Regions from separate parts of the Exiguobacterium sp. s191 genome, predicted to be linked through region 3. Evidence: riboswitches for the same ligand, from Rfam matches in the RefSeq annotation. Region 3 holds a riboswitch; each other region holds the start of a gene.

Region 1 (6,848 bases), on a different contig from region 3:
CGAGTGGTAAACGCTCGGATATCGTCTTCTTCCAGAACACCTACACGGATGGTCCATCGCATATCGGAATCATGCTCGATAGCGAACACTTCATCCATGCGGGCGGTTCACAGCTCCAAATCAATTCGATTTATGAACCGCGTTGGCAAGAGCATTTCCTCGGATTTAAATCGATGTAAGACAAAAAAAGACGAAGCCGTCGAATTCGACGGCTTCGTCTCTTCTTATCGCAACACGTCAGAATGTCATCTCGACGTATTTCGTTACTTGTCGATCCATCAAGTATAACTCGATCTGTTCACGGTATGCTTTATAATGATCGGATGCGATATGCGCTTCAAGCGCCTCTTCGTCCCGATACACTTCGTACAGCATGAATTGATGCTCATCCTCGATCGATTGGTGCAAGGAATAACGTAAGCATCCTTCTTCTTTTTGTGAGGCATGATAGACCGTTTGTAGAATCGGGAAAACTTGATCCGCTAGTCCTGCTTTGATTGTAAGTACAGCGTTGACGACGATTTCTCCCATGTTTCATTATCCCCTTTCGTGATTACCTGTATCTGTACCCATTTTCACGAAAAGACACACGTCAAAGGAGCTTGAAGATGCAAACTCAACTTTTTGAAGCACTTGAACAATTTGAACCCACGATGATCGCGTTACGTCGTGATTTCCACCGGCATCCGGAACTGTCCTTCCAAGAAGTCCGCACACCAGAACGGATTGCTGCCTTTTACACAGAACGAGGCATTCCTCATCAAACAGCCGTTGGAGGTCGTGGGGTCGTCGCGACGATCGAAGGTAAACAACCTGGTCCGACGATTGCTGTCCGCGCAGATTTTGACGCATTACCACTTCAGGAAGAGACAACGCTTGCTTTCCGGTCGATCCATCCTGGTATCATGCATGCTTGCGGGCATGATGGTCACACGGCAATGGTGATGGCCCTGGCTGCTACGCTCTATCCGTTACGTGATCAATTGCAAGGAACGATTCGAATCATCCATCAGCATGGAGAAGAGGTCTTTCCTGGCGGAGCTATCCAAATGATCGAAGCCGGCGTCCTCGAAGATGTCGATGCGATTTTTGCGACACATCTCGAAAATGATTTACCAGTTGGTACGATTGGGTTTCGGGAAGGACATACGTTATGTGCAATCGACGAATTCGAAATCATCGTTCATGGTCAAGGTGGACATGCGCAAGCACCTCACAAAACAAAAGATGCGCTCGTCGCTGGAGCGCAGCTCGTCTGCAACTTACAGCATCTCGTCAGTCGACGGGTCGATCCGTTCGAGCCTGCTGTTCTTGCAATTGGTTCTTTCCATGCGGGAACGGCTCCGAACATCGTCACGGGTGAAGCACGCATCGTCGGTGAAATTCGGACGTTTAATGAGACATTGCGGCATCAGCTCCGGCAAGAAGTCGATCTTGTCGCCAAAACGACATGTGCCGGCATCGGTGCCACCTATTCAATCGACTTCACGACTGGTTACCCGGCGCTATGGAATCATCCGGACGAGACAAAACTTGTTCAGGAAGCCGCTTCTTTCTTACCGGAAGCATCCGTCCGGGCACTCACACCAATGATGGCTGCGGATGACTTCGCGCATTATCTAACACATGTCCCGGGAAGTTATTTCTTCACTGGCTCCGGATATACGGACGGTCGCGTCAACTACCCACAGCATCATCCGCAGTACGAAATCAACGAACAGGCGTTGTTGATTGGTGCGAAGACACTCGGAGCGACGGTTTTACGTGCCTTGAAACCTAAGGATTGACTTTATTTCTGTGTGAATGGTATCATCACAACAATGATAACGAATGACATCAACTTCATATACCCTTATCAAGAGTGGACCGAGAGATCTGGATCGATGACGTCCCAGCAACCTGCGCATAGCAAGGTGCTACGACCAGCAAAGCGAAAGCTTTGGTTGATAAAAAGCGGCGACTCCTTTTGCAACCAAGCGAAGGAGTCGTTTTCGTTTTCTCGCTGTCAGACATACAATGGGGATTTCCCACGGAGAGGAAGAGACAGATGGAAAAAGCAACATTTGCAGGTGGATGTTTTTGGTGCATGGTGACACCGTTTGAAGAATTACCAGGAATCGAGGGAATCGTATCAGGTTACATGGGCGGTCACGTCGACAATCCGACATACGAGCAAGTCAAGACAGGAACGACGGGACATCTCGAAGTCGTCCAAATCACGTTTGATCCGAGCCTGTTCCCGTACGAGCGTCTGCTCGAACTCTACTGGCCACAAACGGATCCGACGGATGCAGAAGGTCAATTCCAAGATCGCGGCACGCAGTACGCACCAGCGATCTTCTATCATACGGATGCGCAGCATGAAGCAGCAATCGCTTCCCGTGACGCTCTTGCTGCAAGCAATCGTTTCAAACAACCGATCGTGACGCGGATCGATGCCGCTTCTGAATTTTATCCGGCGGAAGAGTACCATCAAGACTTCCATAAGAAAAATCCAGAACACTATAAAAAAGATCGTGCTGCTTCTGGTCGCGATGCTTTCATCGAGCAGGAATGGAAAGATACGACGACGGTCTAATCACTTCGAACCATATACAGTAGCTGAAACTGATTTCAAACATCTCGTTCTTACCCTACTTTCAGTAAAAAGTGGAGGATGACCGAGATGTCACTGGAGTCAGTCTTTTTGTATGTAAACAAATGATGTCTTCTTTACCAACACCCTCACACAAATTTGTAATCGTTTACAAATGAAGTCTTTTGTTTTACGGTTAATAAAAATTAACCGGTTAAAAAGGAGATGATTGTATGGAACAAAAAGCGATTCACATATTAGAGAGCTATGAACAGTTAAAAGTGATCAGTGATCCGTTACGAACAAAAATCCTCATGTTTCTCGTCGAAAAACCACATACGGTACATCAGTTAGCCCACTTGCTGACGTTATCCCGTGCAAAGATCCTCTATCACGTACGGGAACTTGAAAAGCATGACTTGATTCACCTCGTCCGGACGGAAGAACAGGGCGGCAATCTATTGAAATACTATCAAGCGATTGCTCGAGGATACATTCCTGCCGATCATCTACTGAAATTCGTCGAGACGAATGAAGCGACCCGGCAGTCGTATCTCGAAGTATTGGACCGGGCAAAGACACGCGTTCTTACGGCTCCGACAGCTACTTTTTCTCCTTCATCTTCGAACGTCGAGGACTGGATGAGCTTATCACTTCAAAAGGAACTGACGATGTCTGAAGCCGACTTTCAACGCTTTGCTACAAAATATCGTGCTCTATTGGACGAGTTCACACGGTCCTCTTCACTAGACGAAGAAGATAAAAAACACTTCTATATCATGACGACTGCCTTTGCAATTGATGAACCACTATTTGAGAATGACGACGTCTAAACCGGAGGTGCCACATGCTGCCTATTGAAATCGATACGCAACAATCGCTGTTTAAAAATCGATCTTTTTTATTTTTATGGGGGTCCGGTATGTGCTCTGCCCTCTCCCTATCAACCTATCTGTTTGTTGAACAATGGTATGTCATCCATACGCTAAACCAGGCATCATATCTTGGATTCGTCCTCATGGCCACCTTGTTACCCCGTATTTTTCTCATGTTATTCGGTGGCGTCTTATCCGATCGCTATAAACGTTCGACGATCATGCGCATCTCGAGCGCTTTACGAATCAGTTTCATTCTCTGTCTTCTCGCATTACTTCATACCGATCAGCTTACATTGCTGACGATTTTAGGATTCGCCTTTCTATTCGGTAGTGTGGATGCATTCTTTTCGCCGGCGAATGCTTCCTTACTTCCTACACTCGTTCCGAAAGAACAACTCACTAAAGCCAATTCACTGATTCAGACATCTAATCAAATCGCCCTCTTTTCAGGTCCGATTCTTGGTGGAGTCATTCTCAGCTATTCTTCTTACTCGCACGTCTTTCTCATGATTTTCGGGACACTCTGTCTGACGCTCCTTTTCACGTATGGTATTCGTGAATCTAAGATCAAGCGATCGCTTCAGCATTCAGCTCTCTTTGAACTAAAAGAAGGGCTACATTACGTCTTTAACCTTCAGCAACTCAAGCAGACACTTTTTCTTGTCATCTGTGTCAATTTCTTTTTCTTTGGACCACTCTTACTCGGAATCCCCTTACTCGTTCATGATGTGCTCCAAGGAGATGCGATGGATTTAAGTTATATGCAAGGGGCTTATCAAATGGGAATGCTCGGAGGGGCGCTCTGGAGTGGTTTTGCGCAGACGAAAGCAAATGGGCTTACCTCATCGGTCCGATTAATTGGCGCCTTAGGTTTGCTTTTCTTCCTGCTTAGTCAAGCGCAGCAGATCTTGTTGTACCTGATCATCCTGTTATCACTTGGTGTCCTTTCTTCGATCATCAATATTCGCTTCATTACGTTCATCCAGTCTCAGTGTGCGGAACAGACGATGGGACGTGTCATGAGTGTCGTGAATGCCGCGTCAAACGGTCTCATTCCATTATCTTACGCGCTCCTCTCGTTTCTACTGTCGTTTCACGTTTCGATCACGACAATCATGTTGTACTGCGGTCTTCTCATTATTGTTCTCTCGCTTTACTTCGGAAGACGAATGGTTCATCTATTCGATTGAGATCAAGTCACAACACATAAAAACATGCGAATCTCCCGATCGAATTAGCGGGAAACGCGCATGTTTTATTTAGTCAATCTAGAACGTGAGTGTTCATCCTCGACTCCTGCAGGGAAAGAAAGCGCGAGTCGCGCTTTCGTCAGGGTCAGGTAAGACCCGGCAAATCGCATAGAATGCGGGATGACGCGGCTTACCTCCCGCCTGTGGAAAGCGAGGATGACAGAAACGTTCGTCAGTCGATCGAACTAGTATCAGATTTTTTAAGAGACTTGCTTCGGTATATCCTTCGCCCTCTCTTCCGGCGCGACGACTTGATACCGTTTCAAAACGAAGATCCCACATACCATGACGGCGAGACCGACGAGCTGACCGAATGATAAATCAATTTGTGGTAAACCGAACCAGCCGAACGTATCGACAGCGAGAGCAAAGCTTAACTGCGAAATCAGAACGACAGAGATTGCGACGGACGGACCAAGTAACTGAATCCCACGCATGACACAAAAAACGACGCCGACACCGACAAGTCCACCAAACCAATAGAGTGGCGATACGTTTTGAATCTGTCCGATTGTTCCACCACGAAACAGAACATACGTGACACTTGCTCCGATGAAACCGACGAAGAAGACCAGCGTCGTCGTCGCCCAAGCGCCAAACGCGTCACTCATCCGAGCATTCAATACCGTCTGTAAACTGATTAACATCCCTGCCAACACGGCACACACGATGCCTATTATCATGTTCGTTCCTCCCTACTCATAGCTGTTGCCGTTCGCCTTCTCGCGAATCCGCTCCAGATCGACGATGATGATTTTCCCGCGTCGTCGAACGAGAATCTCTTCTTCACATAATTTCGTGATGATCCGATTGAGATGGCGATAACTCGTTCCAAGCCAGTCGGCGACGTCATGTAAGTTCGACGTCCGCATCTCCTGATAAAACAAACTGTCACTGGCTTCAGAAGCGATCGACAACAAATACCCTGCAAATCGCTCTTCAACTGTATACAACACATGGTGCGACGCTGATTTCGAGTCGGCATACCACTTCGCTGTGATCGTGCGTAATAAGAATTGCAGAAAGACGTTCGTTGTATTGTGCTCGCGTAAAATCGCATACGGTACGCTCAACACCTCGACATCGGTCACTGCTTCGACCGTATTCAGCACTTCCCGTTCATTGATGAACTCAGCGTCACCGATCACCGTCAGTGGTGTCTTGAATCGTAGAATCCGTTGTTTCCCTTCTGACGAGGCAGCAGATATCTTAACTTTGCCTGCGACGATGAAGTACATCCGGTCGATCGCTGCCCCTGTCGTACAGAGGAGTTCCCCTTTTTGGAAGGTTTCTTGACGCAACCAAGCGCGCGTCTCTTCCGTCAAAATCGTATCCAGTCCATACTGTTGAATGACGGTTTCCATGTTCATTTCCCCCCTTTAGGCAAGTGAGAAAATCGCAACTCCTGCAAGCATGAGACCCACACCAACCCACTGACCACGATTTCCTTGTTTTTTTAAGACACCGAACCATCCCTTTAAATCAATCACAAAAGCACATAAAATCTGTGCGACGAGTAATAAACACATTGCCCATGTCATCCCGAGCGTTTGGATTGCTGTCAGTTCCGTTACGACGACTAGCACGCCAATCAAACCGCCGCTCGCATAAATCCACGGTAACTGACGGAAGCCACCGATTTTCCGATCTCGTACGAAACTGTAAATGACTAAACAACCCATCAGACCAACAAAGTGGACGATCAATACGGACAACCACGGTCCGACGCCTGTCGTCGCAAGGCGCGCATTGAATATGCCTTGCAGGGCGATGAACAGACCGCTCATCAAAGCAAACACGACTCCTTGCACGTCATCTCCTCCTTTAATCTCTACACTAGAGTAGACCTTACTCGTGCCCTACTTGAAAAGGACAAATGTCCCATTTTCAAAAAAACATGAAAAAACCCGCTGTCCACAAGTGGCATCACGGGTCCCTCACTATATACTCATGTCATAAAACGAGTCGTCGTTTGTTTCAGCTGTTCCTCTGCTTCCGCCATCATGCGCGTAAACAACTCCGCAACAGTCGGCACATCATGAATCAATCCCGCAACCAGTCCAGCGTTGACATACCCTTTCTCCTCATCGCCCTCAAGAGCGCCCGTAATATGATACGACTCATTCGTCTGATCGAGAAAAGCAG
Region 2 (6,848 bases), 190 kb from region 3:
AAACAAGCACATACAAGCAGGATAAAATCGGTCAACTCAAGGACGGATACGAATACTCACGGACAGCGAACCCGACACGGACGAGCATCGAACGATTGATTGCGGATCTCGAAGGTGGCGCACGTGGTTTTGCCTTCGGTTCTGGGATGGCAGCAATCCATGCCGTCTTCCACTTGCTTGAGTCTGGCGACCACATCGTCATGACAGATGACGTCTACGGTGGTACGTTCCGCTTGATGCAACGCGTCTTACCGAAGTTCAATATCCAAGTGACATTCGTCGATACGACGGACCTTGCGGCAACGGAAGCAGCGATCCAAGACAACACGAAGATCGTCTACGTCGAAACACCGACGAACCCGTTGTTGAAAGTAACGGACATTGAAGCAATCGCAACGATCGCCAAACGTCACGATCTTAAACTTGTCGTCGACAACACGTTCGCGACACCTTATCATCAACAACCACTCGCACTTGGTGCAGACATCGTCTTGCACAGTGCGACGAAATACATCGGCGGACATTCGGACGTCGTCGCTGGACTTGTCGTCGTCAAAGATGATGCGCTCGGCGAAGAGCTGCACTTCATCCAAAACTCGACAGGCGGCGTGCTTGGACCGCAAGACAGCTTCTTGCTCGTCCGTGGTCTTCGTACACTCGGTATCCGAATGGATGCGATCGAAGAGACAGCACATGATCTCGTTGCGTTCCTACAAGCGCAAGACATCGTCTCGAACATTTTCTACCCAGGACTTGCATCGCATCCTGGTCACGACATCCAAGCGAAACAAGCGACTGGATTTGGTGGGATGATCAGCTTTGATGTCGGTTCAGCAGCGAACGCAGAAAAACTCGTCGAGGCGACACACTTCTTCACACTTGCTGAAAGTCTTGGTGCCGTCGAGAGTCTGATTTCGGTGCCGGCACGGATGACGCACGCGTCGATCCCAGCAGAGCGTCGGGCAGAACTCGGCATCACAGACGGTCTCGTCCGGATTTCAGTTGGACTTGAAGACGCGGAAGATTTGAAAGAAGACTTAACACGTGCTTTCACGTTCCTCGAAAAAGTTTCTGAAAAAACTGTTTGACAACAAAAATAACCCCTGCTAATATTCAGAATATATTCTACAAACTTAATACCGAAACTCTTATCGAGAGTGGTGGAGGGACTGGCCCGATGAAACCCGGCAACCGCGGATCTAATCCGAAGTGGTGCTAATTCCAGCAGACAAAAGTCTGGGAGATGAGAGCAAATGGTTTTGTGTACTGAAAAGTGCGCGCGTTTGCTCTAAAACGCGCGCACTTTTTTTATTTTAGGAGGGACAGTTGTGATTCGTTTACAAGACGTAGGAAAGATTTATCGCTCAAAGCGCGGAGCGGTCGAAGCCGTCGCGAATGTCGATCTGACAATCGAGCGCGGTGAAATTTTTGGAATAATCGGTTATTCCGGAGCAGGGAAATCGACTCTGATCCGATTACTGAATATGCTCGAAGCACCAACGAGTGGTTCGATCCAAATCGATGGTGTTGAAATGACATCACTGAAACCAAAAGAATTACGAGGCGTCCGCAAGAATGTCTCGATGGTCTTCCAACACTTCAACTTACTATGGTCACGGACGGTTGAAGAGAACATCATGTTCCCACTCGAGCTAGGTGGCTTCCCGAAAGCACATCGCAAGGAACGGGTAGCGGAACTGATCCAACTCGTTGGTTTGGACGGACGCGAAAAAGCTTATCCGTCACAATTATCCGGTGGTCAAAAACAACGTGTCGGTATCGCTCGGGCACTGGCATCGAACCCGGACGTTCTCTTATGTGACGAGGCAACAAGTGCACTCGATCCGAAGACGACGGACTCAATCCTTGAGTTACTCGTCGACATCAATGAAAAACTGAAACTAACGATCGTCTTGATCACACACGAGATGCACGTCATTCAAAAAATCTGTCACCGGGTCGCCGTCATGGAAGCCGGTAAAATCGTCGAGCAAGGACCGGTCGCAGAAGTCTTCCGTCATCCGAAGCAAGCGATGACGAAGGAATTCGTCAAACAATTGACGTCACCGTCAGAGAACGAGTTAACGTTCGCGAAACTACGCGAACGGTACCCAACCGGAAAAATCGTTCAGTTGACGTTCGTCGGATCGACAGCGGAAAGCCCGATCCTCGCGGAAGTCATGAAGGATTCACCGGTCCTGTTCAATATCATCGGCGGAAACGTCGGTCAATCGCAGGAAGGGGCACTCGGTACACTGTTCATTCAGTTGATCGGGGAAACAGAAGCAACACAAGCGGTCATCACGAAGCTTCAAGCCAGTGATGTTGAAGTGGAGGTGGATCACCGATGATTTCATTCTTTGACAACCTAGATTGGGACATGGTGTGGGAAGCGACAGGCAGTACCGTCTATATGACGGCAATCGCTGGGGTTTCGACATTCGTTCTCGGTTTGATCATTGGTTTACTATTGTATGCGACAAACGAAGAGTTATTGTTCAAGAATCGGGCGTTCTATTCAGTGTTGAGCTTGATCGTCAACGTCTTCCGTTCGATTCCGTTCATCATCTTACTGATCTTATTGATTCCATTTACGACAGCGATCGTCGGTTCGTTCCTCGGACCAACGGCAGCATTACCGGCACTGATTTTCGGTGCTGCACCATTTTACGGTCGGATGGTTGAACTCGCGTTACGTGAAGTCGATAAAGGTGTCATCGAGGCAGCTGAATCGATGGGGGCGACGAAGTTCCAAATCATCTATAAAGTCTTAATCCCGGAAGCGTTGCCTGCCATCGTTTCTGGTATCACGGTCACACTCGTCTCACTTGTCGGTTATACGGCAATGGCCGGAGTAGTCGGCGGAGGTGGACTTGGGGACATGGCCTTCATCGAAGGATTCCAGCGTTCTCAAAACGATGTCATCGTCATTGCGACACTCTTAATCTTAGCGATCGTCTTCGTCATCCAAATCATTGGTGATTTGCTGATCCGTGCGATCGATAAACGTTAATTCAAATTTTATTCATATTGGAGGAATCATTCATGAAAGTTTGGAAAAAATTCGTAGGTACTGCTGCTGTATCCGTCTTAGCAATCAGCCTTGCTGCATGTGGCGAAAAATCATCAGGATCAGGTAGCGACGACAAAACACTCGTCGTTGGTGCATCAAACGTACCGCACGCTGAGATTCTTGAGCACGTTAAAAAAGAATACGAAGCAAAAGGTTACAAGCTTGAAATCAAGAAGTTCCAAGATTACGTACTTCCGAACAAAGCACTCGCTTCAAAAGAAATCGATGCGAACTACTTCCAGCACGTACCGTATCTTGAGCAACAAGAGAAAGAAAACAAATCATATAAGTTCGCGAACGCAGGTGGCGTCCACGTTGAACCACTCGGTATTTATTCGAAGAAATACAAATCACTCGATAAGTTACCAAACGGTGCAACGATCCTGACGAGCTCAAACGTCGCGGAACGCGGTCGTGTCTTGACGTTCCTTCAAAATGAAGGATTGATCAAGCTTAAAGACGGTAAAACAACAGATGCACAACTCGGTGATATCGCAGAGAACCCGAAGAAACTCAAGTTCAAGACGAACATCGAAGCATCACTTCTTCCGCAAGCTTATAAAAACAATGAAGGCGACGCTGTCCTCATCAACACGAACTATGCGATCGATAACGGTCTGAACCCACTGAAAGACGCGATCGCTTCAGAAGATGAGTCTTCACCATACGTCAACATCATCGTCACACGTGACGGCGATGAGAAAGACAAGCGTGTCACAGCACTTCTTGACGTTCTGCACGAGAAGAAAAACCAAGATTGGATCCTCGACAAGTACAAAGGTGCGGTCGTTCCAGTCAGCAAATAAGTTCACCGAAACCGGCATCCTTCCTATATAATGGAAGGATGCTTTTCATTTGTCTGAAACAGGGGTTAGGGGGAATCATATGCAACGCATACGTCAACTGCATCCGTTGACACTCGGGGTCTTGTTCGGGACGTTTTTCTCGCGTCTCGGAACGTTCATCACGATGCCGTTCTTCGCCATCTACATGACGACCGTCCTGAAGTTTGATCCGGTCGATGTCGGCTGGGTGCTCAGTATTTCGGCGATCGCCAGTCTCGTCATGAGCTTCATCGGTGGTACTTTGTCAGACCGTTATGGACGGCGGACGATGATGCTTGCCGGAACGATTGGGTTCGCGGTCGTCTTCATCGCGCTGGCACAAGTCGAGACATTCTGGGCATTCTTTACGCTCAGTGCCTTGAACGGGGTCTGTCGCTCGATTTTTGAACCGTCCGCCCGTGCCCTGATCAGTGATACGACGGACGAAGCGAACCGATTGTTCGTCTTCAATATCCGTTACGCGATGATCAACATCGCAGCAGCGATCGGACCGGGAATCGCCTTGCTGCTGAGTGCAGGGAACACGTCCGCGACGTTTTACATCACGGCGTTCGTCTATATCGTGTACGGGGTGATGATCGGTATCTTATTCAAACGCTATCCAATCACCGAGACGCATGGTGGGAAAAAGGTGTCATTCGGAGCAACGGTTCGTCTGTTGCGGACGGATATCGCCTTTACGCTGGCACTTGCCGGCATCATCTTCGGGGTCTTTGGCTACAGCCAGTTCAACTCGACCTTGCCACAGTTCTTGACGGAAACGTCACTCCTTGAAGGCGGGAAGACACTCTATGCGATCTTAATCACGATCAATGCAATCACCGTCTTGATCGTCCAGTATCCAATCATGAAGTTTGGTGTCAAGACGTCACCACTCGTCTCGATCACGACCGGGATTGCGACTGTTGCGATCGGATTGTTCATCATGGGAAATGCGAACGCGATCTGGTTGATGATCGTCGCGATGTTCATCTTCACGTGCGGGGAAGTCATGATGTTCACGATGACTGATATCTTAACCGATCGGTTCGCGAAGCCAGAATTACGGGGCAGTTACTTCGGGGCGATGGGCTTGACGTCGATCGGACAATCAATCGGTCCGATCGCCGGAGGACATTTGTTAAGTTTATATGGAGCGGACCGTCCGTTACCGATTTTCGGGATATTAGCGGGCTTGACATTATTCGGAATACCACTGCTCTTACTGTCACAACGGATTCATCGGGCTTCGACGATCGATGAACTGGAGGAACCGGTGAAACTTTCGAATGATTCTCAACAAAACGCATGATTTTGAGAAAAATCAGCGAGCGATGACGCTTGAATAATACGCGATGTTTCTTTAAGATTAGAATGATACTAAATTAGTAACGCTCGTGTTCTGAATCGTCAGTCACGAAATGAATAGATGGAGGGATTCTAACATGAAGGCTTCACACTTGAAGATTGAAGATCTACACGTCGCGATCGACGGCAAGGAAATCTTGAAAGGCGTCAACTTGGAAATCAAAGGCGGGGAAATCCACGCGGTCATGGGACCAAACGGGACAGGTAAATCAACACTCGCATCAGCATTGATGGGTCACCCATCGTACGAAGTGACATCTGGTTCAGTCACACTCGACGGCGAAGACGTCCTCGACATGGAAGTCGATGAGCGCGCACAAGCGGGTATGTTCCTCGCAATGCAGTACCCAAGCGAAATCAGTGGTGTCACGAACTCAGACTTCCTTCGTTCAGCGATCAACTCGCGTCGTGAAGAAGGCGATGAAATCTCACTCATGAAGTTCATCCGTGAGCTTGATTCACAAATGGGTCTTCTCGAGATGCCTTCAGAAATGGCACACCGCTACCTCAACGAAGGTTTCTCTGGTGGAGAAAAGAAACGTAACGAAATTCTTCAGATGATGATGCTTAAACCAGCGATCGCGATTCTTGATGAAATCGATTCAGGTCTTGATATCGATGCATTGAAAGTCGTCGCAAAAGGTGTCAACGAAATGCGTTCACCTGAATTCGGCTGCTTGATCATCACGCACTACCAACGTCTCTTGAACTATATCGAGCCAGACTTCATCCACATCATGATGGGCGGAAAAATCGTCATGTCTGGTGGTAAAGAACTCGCACACCGTCTCGAAGCAGAAGGTTATGACTGGGTTAAAAAAGAACTCGGCATCGAAGACGTCGAAATCGAAACAAAAGCGTAAGACGAGGGAGGAAGCATGATGACTGTAGAACTGAATCTTGCAGTAAATCGCGAGGCAGTGGCAGAACGTGCGACTCGCTTAGGGGAACCATCTTGGATGGTCGCAAAGCGTCAAGACGCGCTTGATCTTGCCCCAACGCTCGCATTGCCAAAAGTAGAAAAAATCAAGATCGAAGGCTGGAACTTCACAGAAGGTACGACGGAACTCGAAACCGTCACTGGTCTTTCTTCAGATATCGAAGCATTGATCGGCGAGAACCGTGATCACATGCTCGTCACGCGTAACGGACAACTCGTCCACGCGCAAAACAGTGAAGCGGCGAACGGCGTCATCTTCACGACGCTCGAAGACGCATTAAAACAACACCCAGAACTCGTCGAGAAGTACTTCATGACGGAAGGTGTTCAAGTTAACGAAGATCGTCTTGCGGCATTAAACGCAGCACTTCGTAACGGCGGTACGTTCCTTTATGTACCAAAAGGCGTTAAGCTTTCTGTACCGATGCAAGCGATCTACACGCTTGAGCAATCAGGCGCAGCGCTTTACCATCACGCGATCATCGTCGCAGATGCGGACAGCGAACTGACGTATATCGAAAACTTCGTCTCTTATGGTGATGAAGCGCATAACGTCAACGTCGTCACAGAAGTCTTCGTTGAAGACAACGCAAAAGTTCTCTTCGGTGGTGTCGACACGCTATCAAAAGGTGCCATCACGTAT
Region 3 (6,848 bases):
TGTCCGCTGGCAATTTCCGTTCCCCGCACTCGCGACATGGGATCCGGACGTCGCCCTTCGCTCGGCTGATCAACTGACGGAACTATCTCCAGATATTCTTGCCGTCGGACACGGTCCCCTCATTCTCGGACCGAGTTACGAGATGCGCCAAGCTGTCGATCGATTCGGACACGTCTTACAGACGAAAAAATCTTCTCCATTCAAATCACACACTTAAAACGGGACTGTATCATAAGTCAGTCTTTCCAAAGATAAGGATGGCAGAATGAAAATCTGCCATCCTTATCTCATAACAAAAAGAATGACGCGTCGCACGCAACTCCTACAGGAATAAGCGCATTTATGCGCTTCAGAGACAAACAAGACCCGTTTTCCTGCTTGAATGAAGCAGGAAAACGGGCTTGTGTCTCGCCTGAGGAAAGGGCGTGAAAAGACGCGTCATTCTTTTTTTGAGTTAGCCCCATTTTTTCGTCCAGTGGTTCAATTCTGTTCTGCAACAGCATAACGATAGACGCGTGCTTCGTAGGGACGCAAGATATCCGGGCTATCCGGATAGTTTGATACGAGCAATTTTTCATGCGGTAAAATGAGGGCGGTCTGCATCGGTTCATCATGTACGTTGAGGACGATCCGCCAGACTTCTCCCTCTAATTCCCGTTCATAGATATAGAGATACGGATCATGAAGCGCTAAGTCTCGGTACGTGCCGTAAACCATGATCGGATGTTGCTTTCGCATCTGAATCAGCGACTTGTAAAAAGCAAGCACGGACGATGGATCCGCTTCTGCCTGCGCGACATTGATGTCCGTATAATTCGGGTTGACGGCTAACCATGGTTTCCCACTCGTAAAGCCAGCTGCATGTGTACCGTCCCACTGCATCGGTGTGCGGGAGTTATCACGGGCAAGTAACTGCATCGACGAGAGTACGACCTCCGGGTCCTCTCCACCAGCGACGCGCTCCGCGTATCGATTTCGAAAGGCGACGTCTTGATAAAGCGACGGATCCGAGAAACGAATCCCCGTCATTCCGATTTCTTCTCCTTGATACACATATGGAATTCCGGGTAACGTATGCAACATCAAACCGAGTAGTTTTGCGCTCTCGACGCGATACCGTTCACTGCCGAAGCGGGTCACTTGTCGTGTATGATCATGGTTGTTGAGGAACTGTGAATTGACACCTAATGGGTATAAGACGTCGTACCAGCGTTTTTGAATCTCCTTGAATCGTAAGAGATCCATCGCCTCCATGTCATCCGCGATTTCGAAGTGAAATAGCGTCCGGAGTTCTTCTCGGTCCTCACTGACATATAACAGCCCATCTTCTGGACCAACGAACGGAATCTCACCGACTGTAAACAAGTCTTTACCAGCGAGAACATTCGCATGCATCTCCTGCAAAAAGTCATGCACGCCGGGCTGATTTCCAAGGTACGAGAGATCAAACGGATTGGCAACATCCTCAAGCGACGGTTTTTTGATCAAGTTGATGACATCCATCCGGAAACCGTCGATTCCTTGAGCGATCCACCAGTTCATCATATCGTAGATCGCTTGCCTCACAGCTGGGTGCTCCCAGTTTAAGTCGGGCTGTTCTTTGGCGAAGGAATGAAAATAATACTGCCCGCGTTCTTCACTCCACGTCCACGGGCTTGGCGCAAAGTACGAGCGCCAATTGTTCGGAGGCGTCTCTTTCGTGCCATCCTGCCAGATATACCAGTCATCCTTATCGTTAATCCGCTCTCGCGACTGACGGAACCAGTCATGCTGGTCACTCGTATGGTTCACGACTAAATCGAGAATGACCTTTAATCCACGGGCATGAGCGGCCGTGATCAACTCCTGGAGATCTCCCATCGTTCCCGCTTTTTCCATGATCTCGTAATAATCGGCAATATCATAGCCGTTATCGACGTCCGGGGAACGATAACACGGATTCAACCACACGACATCGACACCAAGTGAAGTGATGTAATCAAGCTTTTCGATGACACCTCGCAAATCACCAATCCCATCCCCGTTCGAATCCTTAAAGCTACGCCAGTAGACTTGATAGACGACTGCCTCTTTCCAGTTAGCTCGCTTCATCTTCCCACTCCTCTCCCTACTCTTTATTCCCGCTCCACTTATCTGTACCTGTTTATCCGACAATTTTTTTGAATTTCGAAAAAGTTCTTTTCTTTTGACTGAATATTCGTTATCCTTGACGACAATACCACGAAGGAGGCATTCATCCATGAAACATTTCGCTCCATCCATCGCCATTGATCGGCTTCCTGCTCCTGTCTTCGCTGAACTCGCGAACCGAATCGGTGCTGTAAAAGCTGCCGGACACGATGTCATCACACTTGGTCAAGGAACGCCTGACCAGACGACGCCTGTACATATTCTCGATGCCTTAAAACAAGCCATCGACGAGCCAACGAACCTTCAATATCCACCGTTTCGTGGACATGATTTTCTAAAGCAAGCCGTCGCACGCTTTTATGCGACTGAATTCGGTGTCACAATCGATCCGGCAACGGAAGTCGCGATTCTCCTCGGTAGTAAAGCCGGTATCGTCGCCTTACCGCAGACAATCGTCAACCCTGGAGAAGGTGTCATCGTTCCGGATCCAGGATACCCGGATTACCTGTCTGGCGCAGCACTTGCTGGTGCATTCCCGATCACGCTTCCGTTGCTTGAGAAAAATAACTTCTTACCGGATTACGACTTACTTGATACGACGGACGTCGAGCGTGCCCGGATGTTGTTCCTCAACTACCCGAGTAATCCGACGGGTGCGACCGCGACGGCAGAAGCCTTCGAACAGACAGTCGCTTTCGCCGATGCCCATGATATCTGTGTCGTCCATGACTTAGCATACGGCGGCATCAGTTTCGATGGTCCGACGCGAAGCTTCCTGCAGACGGAAGGGGCAAAAGACGTTGGGATCGAGCTATTCTCACTCTCAAAACGCTTCAACATGTCCGGCTTCCGGATTGCCTTCGCGATCGGAAATCCGTCCGTCATCTCAAGCATCGAAACATACCAAGAACATCTCTACGTCAGTGCCTTCACACCGATTCAGCATGCTGCGACCGTCGCCCTGTCGAGTGACCAGACATGTGTCCGCGAGTTAAGCAGTCTGTACGAAACACGACGCGATGCGTTGTTCGCAAAACTCGATGCGATTGGTTGGAGTGGACCACGACCGGGCGGTTCCTTCTTCGTCTGGCTTCCTGTTCCGGAAGGTTACACGTCCCAAAGCTTCACCGATCACCTGCTTGACGAAGCACACGTCGCCGTGACCCCTGGATCCTTCTTCGGCGAATACGGTGAAGGCTACGTCCGGATCAGCTTGATTGCTGACGTCGAACGTCTAGAAGAAGCCGTCGATCGAATTGGAACGCTCAACCTGTTCCGGACACCTGTTGCGGAATAATTCTGAAAAAACATTTGACAGATGGGAATCATTTCCGTTAAAGTAAATCCCAACAGCATAACTACTTATCGAGAGCGACCGAGGGATTAGGCCCAACGACGTCCGGCAACCACCTGTAAGGAACGGTGCCACATCCTACAGAATGATCTTCATTCTGAGAGATAAGTTACGAAATCTTACACTTTCGTCGCTTTTTTCTGGTTGCTCTGCTACTAGGAAAAAGCGACTTTTTTGTATGAGGAGATGAGCGGATGATTGAATTCAAACACATTACAAAACGGTTCGTTCGAGACCGGACCCCGATTTTTGCATTACGGGATGTCGATTTGACGATCCAAAAAGGAGAAATCTTCGGAATCATCGGTGAGTCCGGTGCCGGTAAAAGTACATTGCTTCGCCTGATCAACGGGCTTGAGCATCCGACACAAGGAACCGTCAAGGTCGACGGTGTCTCGCTCGGCGGGATGTCAAAAGCAGATTTGCGTCAACTTCGCTTGCGGACAGGAATGATCTTTCAGCATTTCCAATTGATCCAGTCGCGCAACGTCGCGGATAACATCGCTTTTGCGCTCAAGGCTGCTGGCGTCAAACGAGCAGATTTCCCGGAGCGAATTCGCGAACTCGTCTCGCTCGTCGGACTTGAAGGATTTGAGACGAACTTCCCGAGTCAATTAAGCGGTGGGCAAAAACAGCGCGTCGGGATTGCCCGGGCACTCGCGAACGATCCGACCGTCTTGTTATGTGACGAAGCGACATCAGCTCTTGACCCCGTTACGACACTACAGATCCTTGAACTGCTGAAGGATTTGAATGAACGACTCGGATTGACGATCGTCCTCATCACGCATGAGATTGATGTCGTCAAACAGATTTGCCATCGCGTCGCGGTCATGTCGCAAGGTGAAGTCGTTGAAGTCGCCTCAACCTATGACCTGTTCAGTCAAGCCAAGCATCCAGTGACGCAACATTACGTCGATACGGCACTACAAATCGAATTGCCGGAACGCATCTTACAGGCAACTCCAGGCAAGATCATCCGCTTGCAGTTCACGGGCGAGAAGACCGGTGAGAGTACGTTATCAGAAGCAATCCGCCGTTACGATATCTCAGTCAGCATCTTGCACGGCAAGGTCGACTACATTCAAGACGTCGCCTTCGGTGTCCTGATTGTCAGCTTGACGGGATCATCCGACCAAATCGCTCCTGCCCTCGACTGGCTCGCGACGGAACTTCATGCACTCGAGGTGATTCAGGATGTGGCTTGATCGTATTCAAACGATGTTACCTGAGCTCTTGAAGGCACTCGGCGAGACGGCGTGGATGGTAGGAATTTCACTTGCCTTTGCATTGGTCGTCGGGATTCCGCTCGGGATTCTCTTGTTCGTCACCGACCGGGGATTATTTTTTCAAAACCTTGCCGTCCGCCGTGTCCTTGACTTCGTCGTCAACATCGTCCGGTCGCTACCGTTCATCATCTTGCTGGTTGCCCTCATTCCGTTAACGAAGTTCTTACTCGACAATACGATTGGTCCGACGGCAGCATCCGTCAGTCTCAGTGTCGCAGCGATTCCGTTTCTCGCGCGACTCGTTGAGACGTCACTGCGCGAAATTCCGCCTGGTCTAATCGAAGCAGCGGAAGCATGTGGGGCGAAACCATTACGGATCATCGTCAGTGTCCTCTTACCGGAAGCACTCCCTGGCATCATTCAGGGCATCACATTAACGACGATCAGCTTGATCGGCTTCTCAGCGATGGCTGGTATCGTCGGCGGTGGAGGTGTTGGTGACCTCGCGATCCGTTTCGGTTATTATCGCTACGATAATCTCATCATGATCGTGACGATCGTCGTGCTCATCGTCATCGTTCAAAGTATTCAAGCACTTGGCAATCAACTGGCGCGAAAAACAGATAAACGCTAATCATACATACAAAGGGAGAGTGGAATCATGAAAAAACGATATGCCTTTTTAGCAACAGCCTTACTCGGTGCAGGAGTCCTCGCGGGATGTGGAGACAGCAGTGCTGACGAAAAAGACAAGACGATCAAGATTGGTGCGACGAGCGGTCCGTATAGCGACATGGTCAAACAAGCGATCCAGCCGCAACTCGAAAAGAAAGGCTATAAAGTCGAAATCGTCGAGTTCAGCGATTACATCCAACCGAACATCGCCCTCGGTAGCGGGAACATCGACGCCAACTTGTTCCAACACTCGATCTATCTCAAGACGTTCTCTAAAGAAAAGAACCTCGGTTTAAAAGGACTCATCACGGTTCCGACAGCACCGATGGGACTATACAGCAAGACAGCGAAGACACTCGACGACGTCAAGACAGGTGCTGAAGTCGCGACACCGAATGATCCGACGAACCAAGCACGGGCACTGAACTTGCTTGCGGAACAAGGCTGGATTGAACTGAAGCCGGACGCTGATCCACTAACCGTTTCAGAGAAAGATATCGTCAAGAATCCGAAGAAACTCGTCATTAAACCACTCGAGGCGGCTCAATTGCCACGCGCCGTCGAAAGTGTCGACATTTCAGCCGTTCCAGGAAACTTCGCACTTGCTGCGAAATTCGACTTACTTGATGCGTTAGCGCTTGAGACGATGGACGAACAATACCGTAACCTCGTCGCTGTCCAAACGAAAGATGCGGACAAGCAAGTCGCAAAAGACTTAAAAGCAGCCGTCGAATCGGACGCTTTCAATACAGTCATCGAAAAATCATTCAAAGGCTTCAGTAAACCTGAATGGGCAAACTGATGTAAAAAACGACCGGAATTCAACGAGATCACCTCTCTTTGAATTCCGGTCATTTTGTGTTAGAACCGATACCACATCAGTTCTTCATCATGATAGGTATCATCGATTTTCAGCGCCCGCGGTTCAATCGCGTATGATTCAAAACCAAGTGATCGATACAACGCTTTAGCAGCTTCATTCGTCCGGACGACCGAGAGATGGACTTGCTCGATCACAGGATGCTGCTTTAATCTACGTAATGCCTCTTCTACGAGTTGTCGTCCGACCTGTTGCTTTCGGGCGCGTGGCGTAACGTACATCGCAAATAGATTCGCTCGATGTCGCATCTTGACTGGCTCGGAGCAGACGATAGTGACGACACCGACGAGTTCATTTTCATGAAACGCACCGAACGTCATCGACTGTTCGCTTTCAAGACGAGTTGCGTACCGTTCGATGGGTCGATCTTTTTCTGCTTCATAATCAGAGCCGAATGCCTCCGGATGGTTTCGTAAGGCTTCTAACCGCAATGCTTTGTAACGAGTTGCATCTTCTGCCGTCAATTGACGTATTTTCAACTGCTCCACCCCCTACCTGTAGTATAGAACGAACTAACTCGTAAAAAAGAGGACGACATCGAGCGATATCGTCCTCCATTCTTCTATTTAAGGTGTTCGGA

The links. A riboswitch is a leader RNA that binds a small molecule or an ion and turns the genes downstream of it on or off. The one in region 3 is predicted to bind S-adenosylmethionine.
Region 1: it holds a riboswitch for S-adenosylmethionine, as region 3 does, so the genes downstream of both, msrA (peptide-methionine (S)-S-oxide reductase MsrA) here and KNQ09_RS10330 (methionine ABC transporter ATP-binding protein) in region 3, are expected to answer to the same signal.
Region 2: it holds a riboswitch for S-adenosylmethionine, as region 3 does, so the genes downstream of both, KNQ09_RS09365 (methionine ABC transporter ATP-binding protein) here and KNQ09_RS10330 (methionine ABC transporter ATP-binding protein) in region 3, are expected to answer to the same signal.

Annotation. Positions count from the first base shown of each region.
Region 1 covers NZ_JACSNC010000002.1:279,983-286,830, reverse strand. Annotated here, with positions in the region: gene KNQ09_RS13090 (C40 family peptidase) at 1-179, shown strand, start outside; gene KNQ09_RS13085 (putative quinol monooxygenase) at 238-531, opposite strand; gene KNQ09_RS13080 (M20 metallopeptidase family protein) at 609-1,787, shown strand; SAM riboswitch class I at 1,850-1,953, shown strand; gene msrA (peptide-methionine (S)-S-oxide reductase MsrA) at 2,048-2,578, shown strand; gene KNQ09_RS13070 (winged helix-turn-helix domain-containing protein) at 2,809-3,408, shown strand; gene KNQ09_RS13065 (MFS transporter) at 3,423-4,643, shown strand; gene KNQ09_RS13060 (DMT family transporter) at 4,904-5,386, opposite strand; gene KNQ09_RS13055 (Crp/Fnr family transcriptional regulator) at 5,399-6,067, opposite strand; gene KNQ09_RS13050 (DMT family transporter) at 6,083-6,514, opposite strand; gene KNQ09_RS13045 (NAD(P)H-dependent flavin oxidoreductase) at 6,652-6,848, opposite strand, start outside.
Region 2 covers NZ_JACSNC010000001.1:1,763,924-1,770,771, reverse strand. Annotated here, with positions in the region: gene KNQ09_RS09370 (bifunctional cystathionine gamma-lyase/homocysteine desulfhydrase) at 1-1,088, shown strand, start outside; SAM riboswitch class I at 1,146-1,250, shown strand; gene KNQ09_RS09365 (methionine ABC transporter ATP-binding protein) at 1,329-2,351, shown strand; gene KNQ09_RS09360 (methionine ABC transporter permease) at 2,348-3,013, shown strand; gene KNQ09_RS09355 (MetQ/NlpA family ABC transporter substrate-binding protein) at 3,046-3,879, shown strand; gene KNQ09_RS09350 (MDR family MFS transporter) at 3,959-5,209, shown strand; gene sufC (Fe-S cluster assembly ATPase SufC) at 5,343-6,128, shown strand; gene sufD (Fe-S cluster assembly protein SufD) at 6,147-6,848, shown strand, end outside.
Region 3 covers NZ_JACSNC010000001.1:1,956,068-1,962,915, forward strand. Annotated here, with positions in the region: gene KNQ09_RS10315 (MBL fold metallo-hydrolase) at 1-217, shown strand, start outside; gene KNQ09_RS10320 (glycoside hydrolase family 13 protein) at 481-2,091, opposite strand; gene KNQ09_RS10325 (aminotransferase class I/II-fold pyridoxal phosphate-dependent enzyme) at 2,240-3,427, shown strand; SAM riboswitch class I at 3,490-3,595, shown strand; gene KNQ09_RS10330 (methionine ABC transporter ATP-binding protein) at 3,679-4,692, shown strand; gene KNQ09_RS10335 (methionine ABC transporter permease) at 4,682-5,347, shown strand; gene KNQ09_RS10340 (MetQ/NlpA family ABC transporter substrate-binding protein) at 5,375-6,190, shown strand; gene KNQ09_RS10345 (GNAT family N-acetyltransferase) at 6,250-6,747, opposite strand; gene KNQ09_RS10350 (CAP domain-containing protein) at 6,835-6,848, opposite strand, start outside.